Variovorax paradoxus: one gene and its partner. The protein of the gene in region 1 interacts with the protein of each later gene in a pairwise test. Links are inferred from orthologs where the notes say so. Each region holds a gene or a part of one and is shown on either strand. Other genes may lie near its edges.

Region 1 (10,967 bases):
GCGAGCGGATGGGCGACGACGTAGGTCGTCATCAAGGCCCAGAACGGGCGCGGCAGGCCGGCGCGGCTCGCCAGGTACATCGCGAGCATCGCGGCGGCGAAGCTCTTGACGGAGAACAGGACTTCCGCGCGGGTGAAGCGCGGCAGGCGCAGCGCAGTCATCTACTTGCGGCCTTCCTGCGTGGCCAGCGCGTTGCGGCCGAGCCGCTCCTCGAGCGTGCCGAAGACGCGCAGGCACGCGGCGATGTCGTCGTCGTCGATGCCTTCGAACAGCGTGTTGCGCATCTGGCTCAAGGCGGCCTCGAGCGTGGCGCACGCGGTCACGCCCGCGGGCGTGAGGTGCAGCGTCTTGGCGCGGCGGTCGGCCGGATCTTCCATGCGCTGCACGAGGCCCGCCTCGACCAGCTGATCGACCGAGCGAACCAGCGACGGCCCCTCGATGCCCAGCACCGAGGCCAGCATGCCCTGGCGCATGCCGTCGCCCATGCGGCCGATCATCACGATCGGCCAGGCCAGCGTCTGCGACACGCCGACGTGGGCCACGGCCTTGTCGGCCGCGGCGCGGTAGGCGCGCTGCAGCGTGGAGAACGACATGCCAAGGTGCATGAGCGCGTGCTCGCGGCTCTGGGAGTGGTTGTGGTCGGTCACGTCGGATAGCAATTAGTTAGCTTGCTATCTATTATAGGGGTAACTACCGATCCGTGCAGCAGCCACGCGCGCGCCCGCCTGGGGCGCCGGCGACCGGGAAAAACAAAAGGGGGAAAGAAGAAAAGTGTGAAGCCCGCCGATAAGCCGGATTCTGTGCACCGGAACCCTCTTGCGAAGATTCCGGCGTGACCGCCATTACTCTGGGCCGTTTGTCGCCAAACGGCTCGATGCCACCTACCCGCCAGCTCAGCGGAACCACCTCGATACTGGCCTACTTGGTGTTGCTGCGCGCAGAGATTGCCCGTTTCACCCGAACTGAATCGGCTCGTCTCTGTTGCTCTGATCCTCACCTCACGGTGGAGAGTCGTTAACTCCTGCGCTGTCCTGTGCAGTCCGGACGTTCCTCCAGTGCGATCTTTCGACCCGATGCTGTTGCCCGAAGGCGCAGCGTCGTCCCTTTCGGGCTTGCACCAGCGGCGGTCTGGCGTGCTTCACGGCGCGATTATCGCCCGGCGCGCGATGACCCTTCGGGCGATGCCGCGATCGTCAGCCCGGCGCTTCGTGGTCCTCGGCCTGCATCAGGCCCAGTTTGCGCAGCGTTCGGTGGAAGTTGCTGCGGTCCATGCCCGCCTCGCGCGCGGCGCTGGCCACGCGGCCGCCGTGGCGGGCGAGCACTTCCGAGAGCCACGCGCGCTGGAAGGCCTCGGTCGCTTCGCGCAGCGTGCCGCCCCCGACCACAAGCCCCGCGTGTTCGTTCACCGGGACCCGCGCAGGCGCCGCCACGGGCGCTGTCGAGGCGGCGGACTCCAGCGCCAGGTGGTGCGGCTCGATCGCCGTCCAGCGCGAGCCGCGCGGCTGCTCCCTGAACGCCCGCAGCGAGGCGCGGCTGATCACATGCTCGAGTTCGCGCACGTTGCCCGGCCAGCCGTGCGCCAGCAGGGCGGCCTTCGATGCCGGCGAAAGCCGCAGGTTGCGCGCGCCCAGCCGGTGCTGGTTCTCCTCGAGAAAGCTGCCGGCGAGCACGAGCACGTCGCGCCCGCGTTCGCGCAGCGGCGCGACGACGAGCGGATAGACCGACAGCCGGTGGTACAGATCGGCACGAAACCGCCCCTGCGCAATCGCTGCGGGCAGGTCGCGGTTGGTGGCCGCGATCACGCGCACGTCGACCTTGCGCATGCGGTCGCTGCCGGGCCGCTGCACCTCGCCGCTTTGCAGCACGCGCAGCAGCTTGGCCTGCACGCTCAGCGGCAGCTCGCCGACCTCGTCGAGAAAGAGCGTGCCGCCGTCGGCGATCTCGAACTTGCCGTCGCGGTCCTGCACGGCGCCGGTGAACGCGCCGCGCTTGTGGCCGAAGAGTTCGCTGTCGGCCAGCGTCTCGGGCAGCGCCGCGCAGTTGACCTGCACGAGCGGCTGCTCGCTGCGCCGCGAGCGCGCGTGCAGGCGCTGCGCGACGAGGTCCTTGCCGACGCCGGTTTCGCCGAGCAGCAGCACCGTGAGGTCGGACACGGCGACGGTGTCGATCTCGTCGCACAGCTGCTTCATCGCCGGGCTGCTGCCCAGCAGCTCGCGCGGCGCGCCGCGACCTGCACGCAGGGCCTGTGCGACGGCCTGCTCGCGCATCGCGCGCGCCTGCATCTCGCGGATCGTGTGGGCCGCCTCGATGCCGGTTTCGACGAGGGTGACCAAGGCCTCCATCTGCGCCGGGCTCACGGCATCGAAGGCGTGCGGCTCCAGCGCATCCAGCGTGAGCAGGCCCCAGAGGGCGCCGCGCAAACGCAGCGGTGCGCCCATGCAGTCGTGCACCGGCAGGATGCCCGGCTGGCCGGCGACGAGGCCGTCGTACGGGTCGGGCAGGTTGCTGTCGTGCGCGAAACGCAGGCCGCGTTCGCTGGCGAGCAGGCGCGCAAAACGCGGATGGGCGGCGACGGGAAACTGGCGCCCGAGGGTTTCATCGCTCAGGCCGTCGACCGCGACGGGTTTCAGCACGTCGACCTCGAGCTGCAGCAGCGCGGCGGCATCGCAGCGAACGAGCCCGCGCGCGGCGGCGAGCAGCGATCGGTAGCGGGCGGCCTCGGCTTCGGGCTCGGTGGTCGAATCGACACTGTTTGCGGTCATAAGTACAACGCAGATGTTGTGGTTAATTTGACCACGCCTGATAAATCCCCAATGACGTCAAGCACTTGCAGCGACCTTTCGGCTGGCACGGATCGTGAGATGACGAAGGCATCTCAACAGAGGAAGCGCCAGACCATGCACCCGCAAACCATCGCCACCGTCAAGTCCACCGTGCCCGCGCTGAAGGCCCACGGCGAGGCCATCACCAGCCACTTCTACAAGATCATGTTCGAGGGCCATCCGCAGGTGAAGGCCTTCTTCAACGAGGCACACCAGGCCGCCGGTACCCAGGCGCGCGCGCTGGCGGGGGCGGTCATCGCGTACGGCGCGCACATCGACCGGCTGGACGAGATCGCCGGCGCCCTGCCCCGGATCATCCAGAAGCACGCGGCGCTGGGCGTGCTGCCCGAGCACTATCCAATCGTCGGCCACTACCTGCTGCGCGCCGTGAAGGAGGTGCTCGGCGATGCCGCGACCGACGAGGTGATCGCCGCGTGGGGCGAGGCCTACGAATCGCTGGCGGGGTTGCTCATCGCGGCGGAAGAAGCCGTCTACAGCGCCAACGCGGCGCAGACCGGCGGATGGCGTGGCACGCGCGAGTTCCGCGTGGCGCGCCGCGAAGACGAGAGCGAGGTCATCACCTCGTTCTACCTGGAGCCCGTGGACGGCGGCGCGCTGCTGGCGTTCTCGCCGGGGCAGTACCTCACGCTGGTGCTGGAGATCGACGGCCAGCCGGTGCGGCGCAACTACTCGCTGTCCGACGCGCCGGGCAAGCCGTGGTACCGCATCAGCGTGAAGAAGGAAGAAGGCGGCCGCGCCTCGAACTGGCTGCACGAGGCCGCAGTGGTCGGCACGCATCTGCAGGTGCAGGCACCGTGCGGCGACTTCGTGCTGCTGCCCGCCGGCGAGCAGGCGCGTCCGCTGGTGCTGGTGACGGGCGGCGTGGGCATCACGCCCGCGATGAGCATGCTCGAATCGATGGCGCACACGGGCCGGCCGGTGCACTTCGTCCATGCGGCGCGGCACGGCGGTGCGCATGCGTTCCGCGCCCGCGTCGATGCCCTCGCGCAGCGGCATGCGAACGTGAAGCCGCTGTATGTCTACGACACGCCGCGCGACACCGACACGCCGCACGCGACCGGCTTCGTCACCCGCGAGCTGCTGGCCGGGCTGCTGCCGGAAGACCGCGACGTCGACCTGTACTTTCTCGGGCCGAAGCCGTTCATGAAGGCCGTGTATGCCAACGGGCTGGCGCTCGGCGTGCCGAAGCAACAGCTGCGCTACGAGTTCTTCGGCCCGCTGGAAGCCCTGGAGGCCTGAGGGAAGCAAAGCCCTGCGCTGAAACAGTCGCGGGCTGGTCTCACAATGCGCGCTGTCCGCTCGAAAAACCGCATTGAATTGATCCAAGGAGATTCCATGAAGGCCCAGAACATCCTCCAGACCATCGGCAACACGCCGCACATCCGCATCAACCGCCTGTTCGGTAACGCGAAGCAGCAGGTCTGGATCAAGTCGGAGCGCGCCAACCCCGGCGGCTCGATCAAGGACCGCATCGCGCTCGCGATGGTCGAAGACGCGGAAAAAAGCGGCGCACTGAAACCCGGCGGCACGATCGTCGAGCCGACCTCGGGCAACACCGGCATCGGCCTGGCGATGGTCGCGGCCGTCAAGGGCTACAAGCTGATCCTGGTGATGCCCGACAGCATGTCGGTCGAGCGCCGCCGCCTCATGCTGGCCTACGGCGCCACCTTCGACCTCACGCCGCGCGCCGGCGGCATGAAGGCCTCGATCGCCCGCGCAGAGGAAATCGTGGCCGGCACGCCCGGCGCGTGGATGCCGCAGCAGTTCAACAACCCCGCGAACGTCGACGTGCACGTGCGCACCACGGCCGAAGAGATCGCGGCCGACTTTCCTGACGGCATCGACGTGCTCATCACCGGCGTGGGCACGGGCGGCCACATCACGGGCGTCGCACGCGTGCTCAAGAAGAAGTGGCCCAAGCTGCAGGTGTTCGCGGTCGAGCCCGTGGCTTCGCCCGTGATCTCGGGCGGCGCGCCGGCGCCCCACCCCATCCAGGGCATCGGTGCGGGCTTCATTCCGAAGAACCTCGACACCTCGCTGCTCGACGGCGTGCTGCAGGTCGACGCCGAACCGGCGCGCGAAATGGCGCGCCGCTGCGCGGTCGAGGAAGGCATCCTGGTCGGCATCTCGTCGGGCGCGACGCTCGCGGCCATTGCGCAGAAGCTGCCCTCGCTGGCACCCGATGCGGTGGTGCTGGGCTTCAACTACGACACGGGCGAGCGCTACCTCTCCGTAGAGGGCTTCCTGCCCGCCTGACGCAGCTACAAGTTTCATAGCGCCCTGGGCGCTTAAAATCGTCGGTCTGCTTGATAACCACAAGCCCCACGACATGCTGCGAATCTCCGAACTCAAACTCCCGCTCGACCACGCGCCTGACGCGCTGGTCACCCTGATCGCCCGAACGCTCGACGTTCCGACTGAAGCGATCGCCTCCCACACCGTCTACAAGCGCAGCTTCGACGCCCGCAAGGTCGACCTGCTCACGGTCTACATCTGCGACGTGCAGCTGGCCGACGCGGCACTCGAAGCCGCGCTGCTCGCAAAGCACGCCAGCCACCCGCACATCCAGCCCGCGCCCGACATGCGCTACACGCCGCCGGGCCATGCGCCCGCGGATCGAAATGACGCCCCGCGGCCCGTGGTGATCGGCTTCGGCCCCTGCGGCATCTTCGCGGCGCTGATGCTCGCGAAGATGGGCTTCAGGCCCATCGTGCTCGAACGCGGCAAGACCGTGCGCCAGCGCACCCGCGACACCTGGGGCCTGTGGCGCAAGAGTGTGCTCAACCCCGAGTCGAACGTGCAGTTCGGCGAAGGCGGCGCCGGCACCTTCTCGGACGGCAAGCTCTACAGCCAGATCAAGGACCCGCGCTTCCTCGGCCGCAAGGTGATGGAAGAGTTCGTGAAGGCCGGCGCGCCGCCCGAAATTCTGTACGTCGCGCACCCGCACATCGGCACCTTCAAGCTGGTGAAGGTGGTCGAGAACATCCGCGAGCAGATCGTCGCGCTCGGCGGCGAGATCCGCTTCGAGCAGCGCGTGACCGACGTGCACATCGAAGATGGCCCCACCGGCAAGCACTTGCGCGGCCTCACCGTGCTCGACCAGACGACCGGCCAGAGCAGCGAGCTTCGCGCCGACCACGTCGTGATGGCGCTGGGCCACAGCTCGCGCGACACCTTCGAGATGCTGCATGCGCGCGGCGTGTACATCGAGGCCAAGCCCTTCTCGATCGGCTTCCGCGTCGAGCACCCGCAGGGCCTGATCGACCGCGCCCGCTGGGGCCGCCATGCGGGCCATCCGCTGCTGGGCGCGGCCGACTACAAGCTGGTGCACCACGCGAGCAACGGCCGCTCGGTCTACAGCTTCTGCATGTGCCCCGGCGGCACCGTGGTCGCGGCCACCAGCGAACCGGGCCGCGTGGTCACCAACGGCATGAGCCAGTACTCGCGCAACGAACGCAATGCCAACGCGGGCATCGTGGTGGGCATCGACCCGAAGGACTTCCCGGGCGATGCGCTCGCAGGCATTGCGCTGCAGCGCCAGCTCGAAAGCAACGCCTACGTGCTCGGCGGCAGCAACTACCACGCGCCCGGCCAGCTGGTGGGCGACTTCATCGCCGGCAAGCCGTCGACCGCACTCGGCAGCATCATCCCGTCGTACAAGCCCGGCGTGACGCCGACCGACCTGCACCAGGCGCTGCCCGCCTACGCCATCGAGGCGATGCGCGAAGCCTTCCCCGCCTTTGGTCGCAAGATCAAGGGCTTCGACACGCACGACGCCGTGCTCACGGGCGTGGAAACGCGCACCTCGTCGCCGATCCGCATCACGCGCGGCGACGACTTCCAGAGCCTCAACGTGCGCGGCCTCTACCCGGCCGGCGAAGGCGCCAGCTACGCAGGCGGCATTTTGTCGGCCGGCGTGGACGGCATCAAGGTGGCCGAGGCCGTGGCGCGCAGCGTGCTCGGCACGGCGGTTTGACGATGCACTTCCACCGTCCCTCCTCCGGCCAGCTGGCCGTCGCCACGCTGGCGATGGCCGCCGTGGTGCTCGCGTCCAACATCCTCGTGCAGTTCGCGATCAACGACTGGCTCACCTGGGGCGCCTTCACCTACCCGGTGGCCTACCTCGTGAGCGACCTCGTCAACCGGCGCTTCGGCCCCGGCATGGCGCGGCGCGTGGCGTGGGTCGGCTTCGCGGTGGCCGTGGCGGTGTCGCTGCTGCTCGCACCGGCGCGCATCGCCGCCGCTTCGGGCCTGGCCTTCATCGCCTCGCAGTTGCTCGACATCCGCGTGTTCGACCGCCTGCGCCGCGGCCTCTGGTGGCGCGCGCCGCTCGTGGCCACGGTGATCGCGGCCGTGCTCGACAGCATCGTCTTCTGGGGCATCGCCTTCGCAGGCACCGACGGCCCCTGGCTCACGTGGGCGCTCGGCGACCTGGGCGTGAAGCTCGGCGTCGGCGTGCTGATGCTGTTGCCGTTCCGGTTGCTGATCGGGCGGCAAACCCCTGACCGGGGCACTGCACGCGCATGACGATCCGCCCTGACAATACCCGCAGGATGTTCCGGCCGCGCTGACCGCGCGGGACCGGTTGTTCTTTTTCTTCCTTTTTCCATCCCTCGCGCCCATCGCCGAGCCTTCCGTATGACCGACGCATCCACCGCCGCCCCGAACACGAACTCGCGCAACGCACGGCGCCAGCGCCCGGACATGGCCGAGCAGCTCCAGCAGCTGAAGACCGGCGCGGGCAGCACCGACGCAGGCGCTGACGCGTCGGCAGCGCAGCCTGCTCCCCCGCAGCCACAGCAGCAGCAACAACGCCCGCCGCGGGCGAAGCAGCAGCGCCCGCACGGGCAGCAGCAGCCGCAGCAAGGGCGCAAGCCGCGCGGCCCGCAGCAACAACAACAGCAACCGGAAGCCCAGCGCGCACCGCGCAAGGTCAACCCGGTGCTCGAGCGCCTGTTCGCGCTGTACCCGCAGCTCTTCGGCGCGCGCTTCGTGCCGCTCAAGCTCGGCGTGTACGAAGAGCTGATCGCGCGCCATCCCGAAGACTTCAAGGCCGAAGACCTGAAGGTCGCGATGGGCCAGCATGCGCGCTCCACGCGCTACCTGGAGAGCGTGGCCGCCGGCCATGCGCGCCATGACCTCGACGGCAACGCGCTCGACCCGGTCGCGCCCGAGCACGTGCACCACGCCATCCTCGAGCTGCACCGCCGCCGCTCGCACCGCAACCCCGGCGAAGACCTGCGTCCGCAGCTGGTGACGCGCATCGCCAAGGCCATCGAAGCCTCGGGCCTCGACCACGAAGCGTATGCCGTGCTGGTGCGCTCGCGCGACGCCAACAACAACGCCATCGTCGACGAAGCCCTGGCCGAACTCGCCCAGCAGGCCGCCAAGCGCGAAGCCCTGCTGCGTGCCTTCGAAGCCAGCGGCCGCAGCGAACAGGAGTTCGCCGACATGTACGGCATGAAGCCCGCCGACGTGACGCGCACGCTGCAGCGCGTGCGCGACGATCAGAAGCGGGCCGCGGCGGCGGCAGAAGCTGCCGCGGCTGCTGCGGCAGCAGCACCAGAACCGGAAGCGACTGAAGTGCAGGCTGCTGCGCCCGAAGCAGAAGCCGCACCGGCCGCGCCCGCAGCACCCGCCGCAGACTGACGCCACGCGCCAGTCCCAACGAAAAAAGCCGCCACATCACTGTGGCGGCTTTTTTCATGGCGACGGCGCTGGCCGTCCCTGGCAGTTGGCTCAGCGCGCGTTCTGCAGCGCAGCAATGCGCTCTTCGATCGGCGGATGCGTGGCAAACAGCTTGCCCATCGCGCCCGTGATGCCCATGGCTTCGACCGCCTTCGGCAGTTCACCGGCCGGCAGGCCGCCCAGGCGGGCGAGTGCGTTCATCATCGGCTGGCGGTTGCCCATGAGGGCGGCGGCGCCGGCGTCGGCGCGGAACTCACGCTGGCGCGAGAACCAGGCCACCACGATCGCGGCGGCAAAACCGAGCACGATGTCCAGCACGATGGTGCTCACGTAGTAGCCGATGCCGGGGCCCGACGAGCGGTCGTCGCCGCGGCGAAGGAAGCTGTCGACCGCGTAGCCGATCACGCGCGAGAGGAACACGACAAAGGTGTTCATCACGCCCTGGATCAGCGTCATCGTGACCATGTCGCCGTTGGCGATGTGCGCGACTTCGTGGCCGATGACGGCCTCGACCTCTTCGCGCGTCATGCCCTGCAGCAGGCCGGTGGACACGGCCACGAGCGACGAGTTCTTGAACGCGCCGGTGGCGAAGGCATTGGGCTCGCCTTCGAAGATGCCGACCTCGGGCATGCCGATGCCGGCCTTGTCAGCGAACTTGCGCACGGTGCCGACGATCCAGGCCTCGTCGGGCGACTGGGGGTTGTCGATCATGCGCAGGCCGGCCGTCCACTTGGCCATGGGCTTGCTGATGAGCAGCGAGATGATCGCGCCGCCGAAGCCCATGATCAGCGCAAAGCCGAGCAGCGCCGTGAGGTTGAGGCCGTTGGCCGTGAGGAAGCGATTGACGCCGAGCAGGCTGGCGACCACGCCGAGCACCGCGACGACCATCACGTTGGTCAGGACAAACAGAAGGATACGTTTCAAGTTGAATTCTCCGTGGGGAAATCTGCCACCTAGATAAGGGCCCCGGGGCCCTCTTCAAGCCGCGCGCGGCGGGGAGGCCCTCGGTGTTGCATCCGGTGGAGCCATGATAGGAGCAAAAGTTCTGGCGCCCCGATATTCCCCGCCGGAGTCAAGGCCTGTCAGAAAAGGCCGCTGGTGCCCGGCGCCGGGCGGGTGGCGATGTCGGCGTCGAGCCGGGCGCGGCGGCGACTGCTCTGCGTCCAGCGCAGCGCGAACAGCAGGCCGTTGACCAGCACCAGCCCCACGGCGAACAGCCACCACAGCACGTGCGCGCCCGCCGCGGTCATGCGCGAAGCATCGAGGCTCGGGTCGATGCGCACCCACGGCGTGCCGGCGGCGTCCTTGCCGCTGGCGGTGACGAGGCCTTCGAGGGTGAAGGGCTTCAGGCCTTCCGCCGTGGCGTTGCGCTGCAGGCGGGCCCAGCGGCCGAGGAGGGAACTGTCGGTGTCGCTGTCGTCTTCGGCGACGTCGGCCGCGCCCGCGGTCGCGCCCGGCACATCGTCGTTGCCTTCGCCGGGCTGCTGCACCGGCGCGTTGTCGATGCGCATGGAAGACGCCAGCAGCACGCCGCCCTGCGCGGGCACGATGGCAGGACGCGCGGCCTCGATCTTCGCGGCCACCACGCTGTCGACCGCTTGTGCCAGCGCACGCTGCACGGACGCCAGCTGCTGGCGGGACAGGATGAGGTCGGCGTTCTCCTGGCCTGCTGCTGCGCTCGTGGCCAGTGCCTGCCAGGTGTTCACCGGCGTCTCGACGCCGTCCTTGTCGACCGTGGCGTCGATGGCGCGCACGAGCTCGCGCTGCAGGCGCTCGCAGGCGGCGGGCGACAGGCCGGCGGCGTCCTTGCAGGCGGCGTCGATCATCGCCACCGCGCGGTCGAAGCCGCGCACGGTCAGCGGCACGCTCTCGCGCGCACGGTAGGCCGCGAGCGGGTCGGAGGCCTGGCCGCCCATCTGCTGCATGCGCAGCATCGCGATCAGGCTGGCCATCGCGTGGTTCTCAGTCGTGCGAAGGAAGCCGGGCTCGGCGAGCGCCAGCACGCCCGGCGGGATGTCGAGCGCGGGGACGACGGGTGCGGTGCCGTTCCAGCGCACGGACGTGCAATCGATGACCGGCACGCCGCGGGTGGTGTGTTCTTCGGCACGGCCGTTCATGTCGATCTCGCACCGGCCCTGGCCTTCCATGCGCGCGCGGCTGCCCCAATGAGGCGGCTTGTCGGCGAACTGTGCGGCATCGCCATAAGCGGCCGTGGCGCGGCCGTTCGTGAGCCATTGCGCGGCGAGCGCAGCCTCGCCGCGCGGGTCGGGTGCCGACAGCACGACCGCGCCGATGGCGAGCAGGCCGATGACCAGATGCAGCAGGTGCCGGCCCCAGTACGCGGGTCGGAAACGCCGCCATTCGTCGGCCACCGCCCACTTGTCGCCGAAGCTCACGGCGCTGAAGTCGCTGGTGCGCAGCTCGGCTTCGATCACC
Region 2 (10,976 bases), 3.2 Mb from region 1 along the record:
TCGGCGAGCGCCTGCGGCATCCTGCAGGAGCTGGACACCGCCGCGCTCACGCCCGAGCCCTTCGGCCAGCACGCGGGCCATGTGCACGGCACGCTGCACGGCGCCTCCGCCAAGCGCGCCTGAAATCGATGCTCAGCCTGGCCCCGGGCGATGGCCGCCGGCAGCGGTCGATTCAGTAGGTCACCGTGACCGTGACCGTGTCGCTGTAGCTGCCCGGCGTCACATTGGGCTGGGCCGGGACCCGCCCATAGACGGGGATGCTGCTGCCGGGGTTGCCGCTGCCGTCCACCGTGTCGGTGCCGACGGTGTTGCCCCAGCGCAGCGAGCGCGCGGCATCGCGGTACAGCTCGTACTGGACGTAGTCGCCCCCAGCACCTGCAGCGTCCGCCATGCGCCGCTGTGTCCCCGTCGCGTTCGCGCCATTGCTCAGCCCCACCTTCCAGGCCGTGCTGGGCGGGCAGAGCATCGTGATGGCCGCCGCGCCGTTGACCGCGGACGCCAGCGAGTTGGCGCTGCCGAAGTCCAGGTCGGTGGCCGCCACGCTGACCGTGCAGGCATTGGAATAGGCGGCCGTGACCTGCGTGTAGAAGGTCGTCCTGCCCAGGTACTTGGCCGAACTCGCGGTGCAGCTGTCGGGCGCATTGCCGCTCTTCATGCCCCAGACGACCTCGGAGTTGTAGATGTTGGCCTGGTAGCCGCCCGCCGGCAGCGATTGCCCCGACGGCACGCGGCCATAGAGCGGGATGTTCAACGCGACGTTGCCGCCGCCGGCCGGCAGCACGAACGAGCCCCCCGCGCTGGCATAGGTGCCGCCGCCCGGCGGTGGGCCGACGATGCCGCTGCGGGTCGCGTCGGCATAGATGTTGTAGGCCATCTGCGCGCCGTTCCAGTTGGTCATGTAGCGCGGCGCGTAGCCGGCGATCTCGTTGCCCTGGGAGACGTACACGCAGTAGTTCATGTACATCGTCTGGCCGGTGTCGTTCTGGCAGGCGAAGCCGACCGTGGCGGTGGTGTCCGCCGCGGCCGACGCCGTGACGGTGCCGAAGGCGAAGCTCGGCTGGGTGGCGACCCAGCAGCTCGGGTCGGCATGCGCCGCGCCCATGGACAGCAGCCACGCGGACACCAGCGCCAGCACAAATCTCAACGTACGCATGTCAACCGCTCTTTCTGCAAACCACTGCCCTCGGGGCGCCGCCAGTCGAACCCTGCCTGGCACACCGCGCCGTCGGGCGTGCGAACGGCCAGCGTGTTGCGCGCGTCCAGCGTGTCCAGGTACACCCAGCCGTCATAGCCCACCACCGCCCCGCTGCCGCCCTGCGCGTTCACCTGCACGCGGCTGCCCAGCGGCAAGGGCTGGCCTTGTGCGTCCATCAGGGCCACGTGGGCGGCCCGCACGGGCGTGATGCTGAAATGCGCCCGCGCCCCCGACCGGCCGGCCGGCGTGATGAGGGCCTCGGCGCGCGCGATGCGCACGTCGGCGGGCAGGTCCATCGGGTCGATCGCCAGCTTGTTGTTCTGGTAGGCGTTCACCGGCACGACCAGCAGCAACCCGCTCGCATTCGTCTGCCCCACCGGTCGATTCTCGAGCTTCACGGGCACGCCGGCCACGCCGTCGGTGTCCACCACCGCAAAGGCGTCGTCGATGCGCCGCGCGGCCAGCACCCCGCCGCCCATCAGCACCAGCGCACCGCTGGCGCCCGCATAGGCGTAGCGGCTCGCGCGGCCTGCGCCCATCTCGCTCACGCCGGCCTGCACGCGGCCATAGGGGCCCAGGTAATTGACTTCGGCCTGCCCGCCGGTCGTACCGCCGCCCGTGCGCGCGGTGGCACGCCAGCCCCAGCCACCGTCGCCGAGGGGGGACTGCTGCGCGCTGACGGTGCCGACCGTGCCTTGGTCGCCGCTGCGCTGCACGCCGGCGCTCACGCTGGTCTGCGCGTCCCACGACCAACTCAGGCCGACGAAGATGCCGCGGTCGCTGCGCTTGTCCAGGTTCTGGTTCATGCCCACCGAGACCGAGGACGCGCGCCCGATCGAGCGGAACCAGTTGACGCTGGCGTAGCGCGACGCGCTCTGCCCCAACGGGCGCAGGTAGAGGTAGCTCACGCTGACGTTGCCCAGGCCGCCCATGTCGTAGCCCACGCTCGCGCTGGCGCTGCCCTTGGCCGGGGCCGAGCCGTAGGCCGTTGCCACGTCGCGGTAGTCGCCCTGCGTGCGCGTGCCGTTCAGGCCGACCGACAGGCGCTCCTGGCGCCAGAGGTAGCCCAGGCTGGTCTGCGTGCCGCTGCGGCTGCCACCCGGGGTGTCGGCGTCGTGCCGGCTGCCCGCCAGCGCCCCCGACAGCGTGCCCGCGGCGCCCAGTTGCCACACGCCGCCGGCGCCGGCCAGCGCCAGGCCGCGTGTCACTTCGCCATGGGCCTCCATCGTGAAGCTGTCGCTGAGGCCCCTGCGCCAGGTGCCGGTCAGCACCGGCTGCTTGCCGTAGTCGAAGGAGCGCAGGCCGTAGTTGCGGCGCACCACGCCCAGGTCGACCGTCCAATCGGTGAGGCCGGGCGCCAGCAGGCGGTTGCTGTCGAAGAGCGAAAAGCTCAGCGTGGCGGCGCGACCCAGCGCGTCGGTCACCACCACCTGCGCCGTGCCGGTGCTGTTGATGCGCGGCAGCGCGTTGAGCTGGAAGGGCCCCGCCGGCACCTGGCCGCTGTACTGGCGGATGCCGTCGATGAACAGCTCCACGTCCGAAGGCATCGTGGCCGAGCCGATGAAGCTGGGCAGCGGTGCGGTCTGCCGGTAAGGCTGCAGGCCGAAGTCGCGCGACAGCTGGATGCCGCCGATGCGCGTGGCGCGCGACCAGGGCACGGCGCCGGTGAGCGTGTCGCCCACGCGCAGGGTGAGCATCCTGTCGGGGAAGGCCATGCTCCAGGTGCTGTCCATGCGCACCGACTGGTCCTTCCAGCCCTGAGTGTCGTGCGTGCGCTGCATCAGCCAGGTGGTGCTGAGCACGCTGGCGCCGCGGAACGCGCGCAGCTCGCCGAAGGCGCTCAGGCTGGCGCTGTCGCCCGCGCCCCGCGTGCCATAGAGGTCGTAGTTCAGCAGCAGGCCGGTGGAGGTGCTCAGCGGCTGCGCGGTGACGGCCGCCTGCCCCACCGTGGCCGTGGGCAGCTGCAGCATCGCCAGCGGCGCGGTGAGCGTCAGTTGCTGGCGCGCGGCATCGTAGTCCGCGGCCAGTCCGGGCAGATCGCGCAGCGGCAGCCATTCGGCACCGTTGTCGGGCAAGGAGAAGCTCAGTTCGCGCAGCACCGCGCGCGAAGCCCACAAGGCGCCGGCTTCCAGACGAAACGGGTGCAGCCCGCGCGCCATGCCATTGAGACTGACCTCCAGGTACAGCGTCATGGCGCCCGGCACGGCCTGGGCGGCGGGCGCTGCCAGCGCGGGCAGCGCGGCCAGGGCGGTCAGGGCCAGCGCAAAAGGCGCCAGCGCGAACGGGGCCAGCCAGGCCCTCGCGACGTGCACGGCCTGCTCAGTTGGCCAGCGGCGCGAGATCGGCGGCTGTGTTTCTGCCATCGATCATGACCTGCCAGCGACCCGCGCCCGACACCGCGGCAGGCAGTGTCTTCAGCGGCCAGCGCATGGTGGCGCCGGGCAGCACATAGCCCAGCAAACCGTTGTAGGCGCTGACGGCACGGCCGTCCGCGCCGGTGAATACAAGGTCAGCCAGCTGGGCATGCACGCCGCCGCTGTTGCTGACTTCCAGCACGGCCTTGCCGTCCTCGCGGCGCAGGCTCCAGCGCAACTGCGCGGGGACCGGCTCTGCGCCTGCCGGCGCGACGAAGATGGGCAGCGAGTGCCGCATCACGAAGTTCAGGTTGCTCTTCTTGCCATCGGCCGCCGCGCCCGCCGCCTGGGGCACGGGCAGTTCGTCCACCAGCACGCGGTAGGCCTCTTCCGCCGCACCCGCGGGCGGCGGGCCGTTGCGGATCACGCGCACCAGTTGACGTCCGTTGACGGGCAGTTGCAGCAGGGGCGGACTGACGACCAGTCCGTCCGCCGGCTCCGTGCGGTCCTGTCCATCGACCTGCGTCCATCGGAAGACGCGGATCTGCGCATCGAGCGGCGCCGTCCCCGTGTTGCTCAGCCAGAGCCCGTCGCCCTGCCGTGTCGGCGCGAGCGTCAGGGTGACAGGCGAGACCTGCAGGCCGGCCGCCTGGACCGCACCGCCGCCGAGCAGGCATGCGCTCCACAGTCCCCCGATGGCAAGTGCACGTCTCACGATTCAGCGCGGGCTCAGTACGTGACCGTCACGGTCACGGTGTCGGCGTAGCTGTCCGGCGTGAAGTTGGCGTTGGTGTTCTTGGCGTAGACCGTGTGGGTGATCGCCGCACCGGTGCCCGAGCCGCCGACGACATTGGCGCCGGTGCCGGTGGTGTTGCCCCACACGGTGCTGTTGCCCGAGTTGGCGTACAGCGCGTAGGGCACCTTGTCGGTGTTGGTGGCCGAATTGGCGACGGACGACATGGCGCCCGTGCCGTTGGCCGTTCCGCCGTTGCCCGACGAAGGCAGCAAACCGACGGTGTACGGCGTGGTCTTGGAGCAGGTGACCGAGATGGTGTTGTTGCCCGTCTGGTCGATGGCCGTGGGCAGCACGGACGTGCCCAGGCTGATGTCGGAGCCGCTGCCGGCCGTCACCGAACAACTCTTGACGATGGTCATCTTGACCTGAAAGCTGGCACCGGCCGTCTCAGCCAAGGCTGAACCGGATGCGAAAGCGAGGGTGGCGGTAACCGCCGCGGCGACTGCGTGCTTGAACATGAGGGCGCTCCAAATGTAATGAATAAGACCTGTGAACCGGGTTTGTGTAATCATTTTTTAAACTATTTGATTACAAAGTGGCGCAAGGATGCCCCACAACCGGTCCGTTGGCCCTCAGATCCATGGAGGCCGGGCTCAAGTTTCGTGATGTAGTTCTCGTAACAATTGGAAAACTGTTTGCTTTGTTTACATTTTGCCAACAGTTCAAGGGTCGCATGCGTGCACGGAATGGGTGCATGACGTGGCCGAACGCCCGTTGCCGAAGTGAATTTCAACCCCGGCGGGGCTCGGCGGCTGCCGGGGCGCCCTCGTCTCCTTGATCCGGCTATGCGAAGCGCGCAGCCTTCACGGGCGCGCCAGGCCGCAGCCCAGCCCGAAGCGGCCGCGAGTGCCCCTGCGCCTCGCCGGTCTCAGGCCGTTGCCAGCCGCCGCCGCGCCTTCACCGCCGACGCCAGCCCTTCGAGCACCGGCACCGTCTGCGCAAAGCCGATGCAGGCGTCGGTGATCGACACGCCGTGCTTCAGCGCGACGCCGGGCTTCAGGTCCTGCCGGCCTTCTTCGAGATGGCTCTCGATCATGATCCCCGTGATGCGCCGCTCGCCGGCCGCGATCTGGGCGGCCACGTCTTCGGCGACCACGATCTGCCGCTGGTGCTGCTTGCTGCTGTTGCCGTGCGACACGTCGACCATCACTTGCGGGCGCAGGCCGTTCGCCAGCAGCGCCTCGCAGCTCGACGCGACATCGGCCGCCGAATAGTTGGGCGCCTTGCCGCCGCGCAGGATCACGTGGCAGTCGTCATTGCCGCGTGTCTCGAAGATCGCGGCCATGCCCATCTTGGTCATGCCCATGAAGGCATGCGGCGCGCGGGCCGCAAGAATGGCGTCGGCCGCCACCTTCACGCTGCCGTCGGTGCCGTTCTTGAAACCGACCGGGCAGCTCAGGCCCGACGCCAGCTGCCGGTGGCTCTGGCTCTCGGTGGTGCGCGCGCCGATGGCGCCCCAGGCGATCAGGTCGGCAATGAACTGCGGGCTCAGCAGGTCGAGAAACTCGGTGCCGGTCGGCAGGCCCAGCGTGGTCAGCTCCAGCAGCAGGCGCCGCGCGCGCTCCAGGCCTTCGTTGATGGCAAAGCTGCCGTCCAGGTGCGGGTCGTTGATGTAGCCCTTCCAGCCGACGGTGGTGCGCGGCTTCTCGAAGTAGGCGCGCATCACGATGACCAGGTCGTCCTGCAGCGAATCGGCCACCTTCTTCAGGCGCTGTGCATATTCGATGGCCTGGTCGTGGTCGTGGATGGAGCACGGGCCGACCACCACCACCAGCCGGTCGTCGCGGCCGTGCAGCACGTCGGCAATGGCCGCGCGGCTGCCTTCGACCAGCGCGAGCGTGTTGTCGCGCACGGGCACGCGCTCCTGCAGCAGCGCGGGGGTCATGAGGGGACGCACGGCGCCGATGCGCACGTCGTCGATGCGGGTGGTGTCGAGCGTGCTGTCGCGGGAGCCGACTTCGGCGTCATGGAGGGGGTCGTCGAGGCGGGGCATGGTCGTGGGTCTTGTGTCGAGGAGGGTTTCCTCGATTGTCCCCTCGAAGCCGGCCACCGCCGGCGCGACCCCGCCCCCCCCTCTCCCTCTTCTACTTGCCGATGAGCTGCGTGAGCTTGTCGGCCTCGAAGCTCTCGCCGCGCGCCGCATCGCCAGGCACGCAGTCCTTCGTGCCCGGCTGCGCCGACAGCTTCTCGATGGCCTGCCACAAGAGCGCGATCTGGTGCTCCTGGCTCGACGCGTTGTCGATCAGCCCGCGCATGGCCTGGCTCAGCGGGTCGTCGTCCTGCGTGATGCCGTAGGCCGTGAACTTCTGCGGCGCGGACACGTCGGCGCTCTCGCCCTCTTTCGACGGGATGATGCGCGCGGGAATGCCCACCGCGGTCGCCCCGGCCGGCACCGGCTTGATGACCACGGCGTTGCTGCCGATCTTGGCGCCGTCGCCGACGACGAAGCCGCCCAGCACCTTGGCGCCCGCGCTCACGACCACGTTCTTGCCCAGCGTCGGATGGCGCTTGGTGCCCTTGTAGAGCGAGGTGCCGCCCAAGGTCACGCCCTGGTAGATGGTGCAGCCGTCGCCGATCTCGGCGGTTTCGCCGACCACCACGCCCATGGCATGGTCGAAGAACACGCGCTCACCGAGCTTGGCGGCCGGGTGGATCTCGATGCCCGTGAGCCAGCGTGCGCAATGCGCGATGAAGCGGGCCGGCCACTTGAAACCGTGGGTCCAACAGGCGTGCGCCCAACGGTGCAGCACCACGGCGTGGAAGCCGGGATAGACCGTGATCACTTCCCAGGCGCTGCGGGCGGCGGGGTCGCGTTCGAGGATGCACCGGATGTCGGCGCGCAGGCGAGAGAACATCGCTGCCTTTGTTGTCGTTATATCGATAGGGGCCGGGCAGTCTAAAGCCGGGCGTCTTCGCGTACGCGCGATGGGGTTTTGCGGCGGCTCAGCTGCCGCGCGGCGGCCGGGTCGCGTCGCTCATGGCCTTGGCAATGCCGCGCAGGATGTGGATTTCCTCAGGCGTGGGCTGCGCGCGATTGAACAGTTGCTGCAGCCGCGGCATGAGCTTCTTGGGCGCCGCCGGGTCGAGAAAGCCGATGTCGACCAGCGAGCGCTCCCAGTGGTCGAGCATGCCGGCCACGGCCTGCGCGTCGGCCGCCTGCACCGGCGCGATGGCCTCGCGCACGCCGTAGCCGCCCAGCGCCAGGCGCCATTCGTAGGCCACCACCTGGATGGCCGCGCCCAGGTTGAGCGAGCCGAACTTCGGGTCGGTGGGAATGGTCAGCGCCACGTTGCAGCGGTAGACGTCCTCGTTGCGCATGCCGAAGCGCTCGGAACCGAACAGGAACGCCACGTGCTGGTCGCCCTGCTTGCCCAGCGGCTCCAGGTGCTCGCGCGGCGTGCGCGTGGGCGGGCCGAAGTCGCGCGGGATCATGGCGGTGGCGCACAGGTGGGTCACGCCGTCGAGCGCTTCATCGAGCGTCTCGACGATGCGCGCGTTGTTCAGCACGTCCAGGGCGCCGCTGGCGCGCTGGATGGTTTCCTCGCGCCGCAGCACGTTGGCCCAGCGGGGCGTCACCAGCACCAGGTCGTCGAAACCCATGGTCTTCATGGCGCGGGCGGCGGCGCCCACATTGCCGGCGTGGCTGGTCTGGATGAGGATGAAACGGGTGCGCATGACGGGTGGGGAAGACACAAACGGCCTGAGCCGGTAAAATGCCCGATTCTCGCCGCCCGCATCGCCGGGCCGCAGGGTCGCCCAGATTGCACTCTTGGGGACCTCTCCCACCCGTTCTTCTCACAATCCAGAATGTCGTCCCCCAACCTGCATCCTATGCTCAATGTGGCCGTCAAGGCCGCACGCGCCGCCGGCGCCATCATCAATCGCGCTGCCCTCGACGTCGAGGCCGTGCGCATCTCCCAGAAGCAGGTCAACGACTTCGTCACCGAAGTCGATCACGCCAGCGAGAAGGTCATCATCGAGACCTTACTGGGCGCGTACCCGGGGCACGGCATCCTGGCCGAAGAATCGGGCACCGAATACGGTGCCAAAGACTCCGAATTCGTCTGGATCATCGATCCGCTCGACGGCACCACCAATTTCATCCACGGCTTCCCGGTCTACTGCGTGTCGATCGCGCTGTCGGTGCGCGGCAAGATCGAGCAGGCGGTCGTTTTCGACCCGTCGCGCAACGACCTGTTCACAGCCACCAAGGGCCGCGGCGCCTACATGAACGAGCGCCGCATCCGCGTGTCCAAGCGCGTGAAGCTCAGCGAGTGCCTCATTTCCACCGGCTTCCCGTTCCGCACCGGTGACAACTTCAAGCAGTACCTGGCCATCATGGCGGACATGATGCCCCGCATGGCCGGCCTGCGCCGCCCCGGCGCCGCTGCGCTCGACCTGGCCTACGTGGCCGCCGGCTTCACCGACGGCTTCTTCGAAACCGGCCTGAACCCCTGGGACGTGGCCGCCGGCTCGCTGCTGGTGACCGAGGCCGGTGGTCTCATCGGCAACTTCACGGGCGAGCCCGACTTCCTCGACCAGCGTGAATGCCTGGCCGGCGCCCCGCGCGTGTACGGCCAGCTGGTGCCGCTGCTCGCCAAGTACTCCAAGTTCGCCAACGTGGACGACAAGCTGCGCGCCAGCGACCGCGTGCGCGCCGTGTCGGCCTCGACCCGCTCGACGCCCGACGACGCCTCGACCGACCTGTACGCCCGCAGCACCGTGACCGACCAGACCGCCGCCTCGCTCGACGGCAGCGTGGAAGCCCCCGCGGCTGCACCCGCCGCGCCGGCCGCCCCGCGCAAGCTCACCCGCATCAAGCGCGAGGCGCCCGCCGAGGGCGACGCCTCCGCCAAGTGATGACGGGGCCGGGCGCCGCCGCGCGGGTTCGCGCGGCGTTGCGCATTGCGCTGAGCCACTACGTCGCGAGCGGGCTCACCGTCGCGCTCGGCCTGCTCGTGATCTCGGGCGGGGTGCACCTGTGGCTGGGCACCCTGGCCGCCTCGGCCGCCGCCACTGGCGTGATCGTCACGGCACCGCCCGACCTGCCCGGCCCGCGCCGCGGCAAGTTTTTGCAGATGCTGCCGGCGCCGCTCATCGGCCTGCCGCTGTTCTTCGCGGTGCAGATGCTGCACGGCGCACCGATCCGCCTCGGGCTGCTGCTGGTGCCCGCCACCTTCATGGCCTTCGTGGCCATGGCCTGGGGCAAGCGCGGCATTCCCATCGCCATCGCGGTGATGTTCTCGATGATCTTCTCCATGGCCACGCCGGCCCCCGCCGGGCTGTCCGACGCCATCGCACGCACCACCGAGTTCGGCCTGGGCGCCGGCCTGTACGTGGTGTGGGCCACGCTGGCCAACCTGCTGCTCAACGGGCGCTATCGCACGCAGTCGATCGCCGACGTGCTGTTTTCGCTGGCCGCGCTCATGCGCACCGAGGCCAGCCAGTTCACGCCGCAGGACGAAACCCGCGACATCCGTGACACCCCCGCCTCTTTGCTGGGCCAGTTGCTGCGTGAGCAGGCCGCGCTGGCCGACCAGCTCCAGGCCACGCGCGACATCGTGCTCGAGTCGCCGCGCACGCCGCGCCGCCAGCGGATGGCCGGCATGCTCGTCATCGTGCTCGAGATGCGCGACCAGCTGCTCGCCAGCGAACTCGACCTCGATGCCCTGCGCGCCCATCCGTCGCACGCCCAGGCGCTGGTCGAGATGCGCCGCATCCTCGAAGAGCTGGCCGACGAAACCACCGGCCTGGCCGATGCGCTGCTCATGCGCCGCCACCCCGCCGCCGTGGCCGACCGCCGGCCGCGCCTGGCCGCCATCCACGTGACGGCCGACGACGAAGACACGCACGGCCAGATGGGCCCGTCGGCCGCCATGCTCGCGCGCGGCCTGGCCAGCCGCATTGGCCACATCAACGACGAGGTGCTGCGCCTCGCGGCCATGGCGCGCGGCGACGTCGAGCCCAACCTGGCCGTGGTGCGCGCCAACTGGCAGCTCTTCGTGAGCCCGACCGACTGGTCGCTGCGCCCTTTTCTCGCGCTGTGGCGCTGGGACGCGCCGCCGCTGCGCCACGCCATTCGTGCGGCGCTGGCCATCGCGGCCGGCTACGGCATCGCCGTGTCGATGCCCTGGGGTTCGCACGACTACTGGATTTTGCTGACCATCGTGGTGGTGCTGCGCGGCAGCCTCTCGCAGACCCTGGAACGGCGCAACAGTCGCGTCGCCGGCACGCTGCTGGGCTGCGTGCTCGCGGTGGGCCTGCTGTCGGCGCACCCCTCGGCGCTGATGCTGCTGGTGAGCGTGACCATCGCGCAGGCCATTGCCCACAGCTTCGCGGTGCGGCGCTACCTCGTCACCGCCGTGGCCGCCACCGTGCTGGGCCTGCTGCAGGCCCACATGCTGAACACCGGCACGGCGCCCATCTTTGCGCTGTTCGAACGCATCGCCGACACGCTCATCGGCGCCGCACTGGCCTGGGGCTTCTGCTACGTGCTGCCTTCGTGGGAGCGCACGCAGATCCCGGCGCTCGTGGCGCGCGTGCTCACCGCGCAGGCACGCCACGCGCGGCTCGCGCTCGGCCTGGGCCAACTGCAGGCCATCCAGAGCAGCCCCGAGCTCGAATGGCGGCT

What was found.
Region 2: the proteins of cysK (region 1) and cysE interact in binary tests that used the Escherichia coli proteins (3 or more experiments, as listed by UniProt). The link is inferred for Variovorax paradoxus from one-to-one orthologs.

The regions. Positions count from the first base shown.
Region 1 is NZ_CP045644.1:543,684-554,650, forward strand. Bases 3,341-6,138 are described here. They hold cysK (cysteine synthase A), read left to right. Parts: upstream 3,341-4,178; coding sequence 4,179-5,099; downstream 5,100-6,138. Other genes in these bases: hmpA (NO-inducible flavohemoprotein), read left to right, coding at 3,341-4,082; GFK26_RS02450 (NAD(P)/FAD-dependent oxidoreductase), read left to right, coding at 5,173-6,138. Also shown: GFK26_RS02420 (FUSC family protein), read right to left, coding at 1-161; GFK26_RS02425 (MarR family winged helix-turn-helix transcriptional regulator), read right to left, coding at 162-605; nitric oxide reductase transcriptional regulator NorR, read right to left, coding at 1,194-2,762; more of hmpA, read left to right, coding at 2,898-3,340; more of GFK26_RS02450, read left to right, coding at 6,139-6,819; GFK26_RS02455 (VUT family protein), read left to right, coding at 6,822-7,370; GFK26_RS02460 (ProQ/FinO family protein), read left to right, coding at 7,482-8,492; protease HtpX, read right to left, coding at 8,583-9,455; GFK26_RS02470 (IgaA/UmoB family intracellular growth attenuator), read right to left, coding at 9,614-10,967.
Region 2 is NZ_CP045644.1:3,717,565-3,728,540, reverse strand. Bases 5,316-8,122 are described here. They hold cysE (serine O-acetyltransferase), read right to left. Parts: upstream 7,201-8,122; coding sequence 6,430-7,200; downstream 5,316-6,429. Other genes in these bases: GFK26_RS17000 (RNA methyltransferase), read right to left, coding at 7,289-8,020; GFK26_RS17010 (3-deoxy-7-phosphoheptulonate synthase), read right to left, coding at 5,316-6,338. In the rest of the region: cadR (Cd(II)/Pb(II)-responsive transcriptional regulator), read left to right, coding at 1-123; GFK26_RS17030 (spore coat U domain-containing protein), read right to left, coding at 173-1,153; GFK26_RS17025 (fimbria/pilus outer membrane usher protein), read right to left, coding at 1,141-3,558; GFK26_RS17020 (molecular chaperone), read right to left, coding at 3,515-4,264; GFK26_RS17015 (spore coat U domain-containing protein), read right to left, coding at 4,279-4,740; more of GFK26_RS17010, read right to left, coding at 5,214-5,315; GFK26_RS16995 (inositol monophosphatase family protein), read left to right, coding at 8,153-9,205; GFK26_RS16990 (FUSC family protein), read left to right, coding at 9,205-10,976.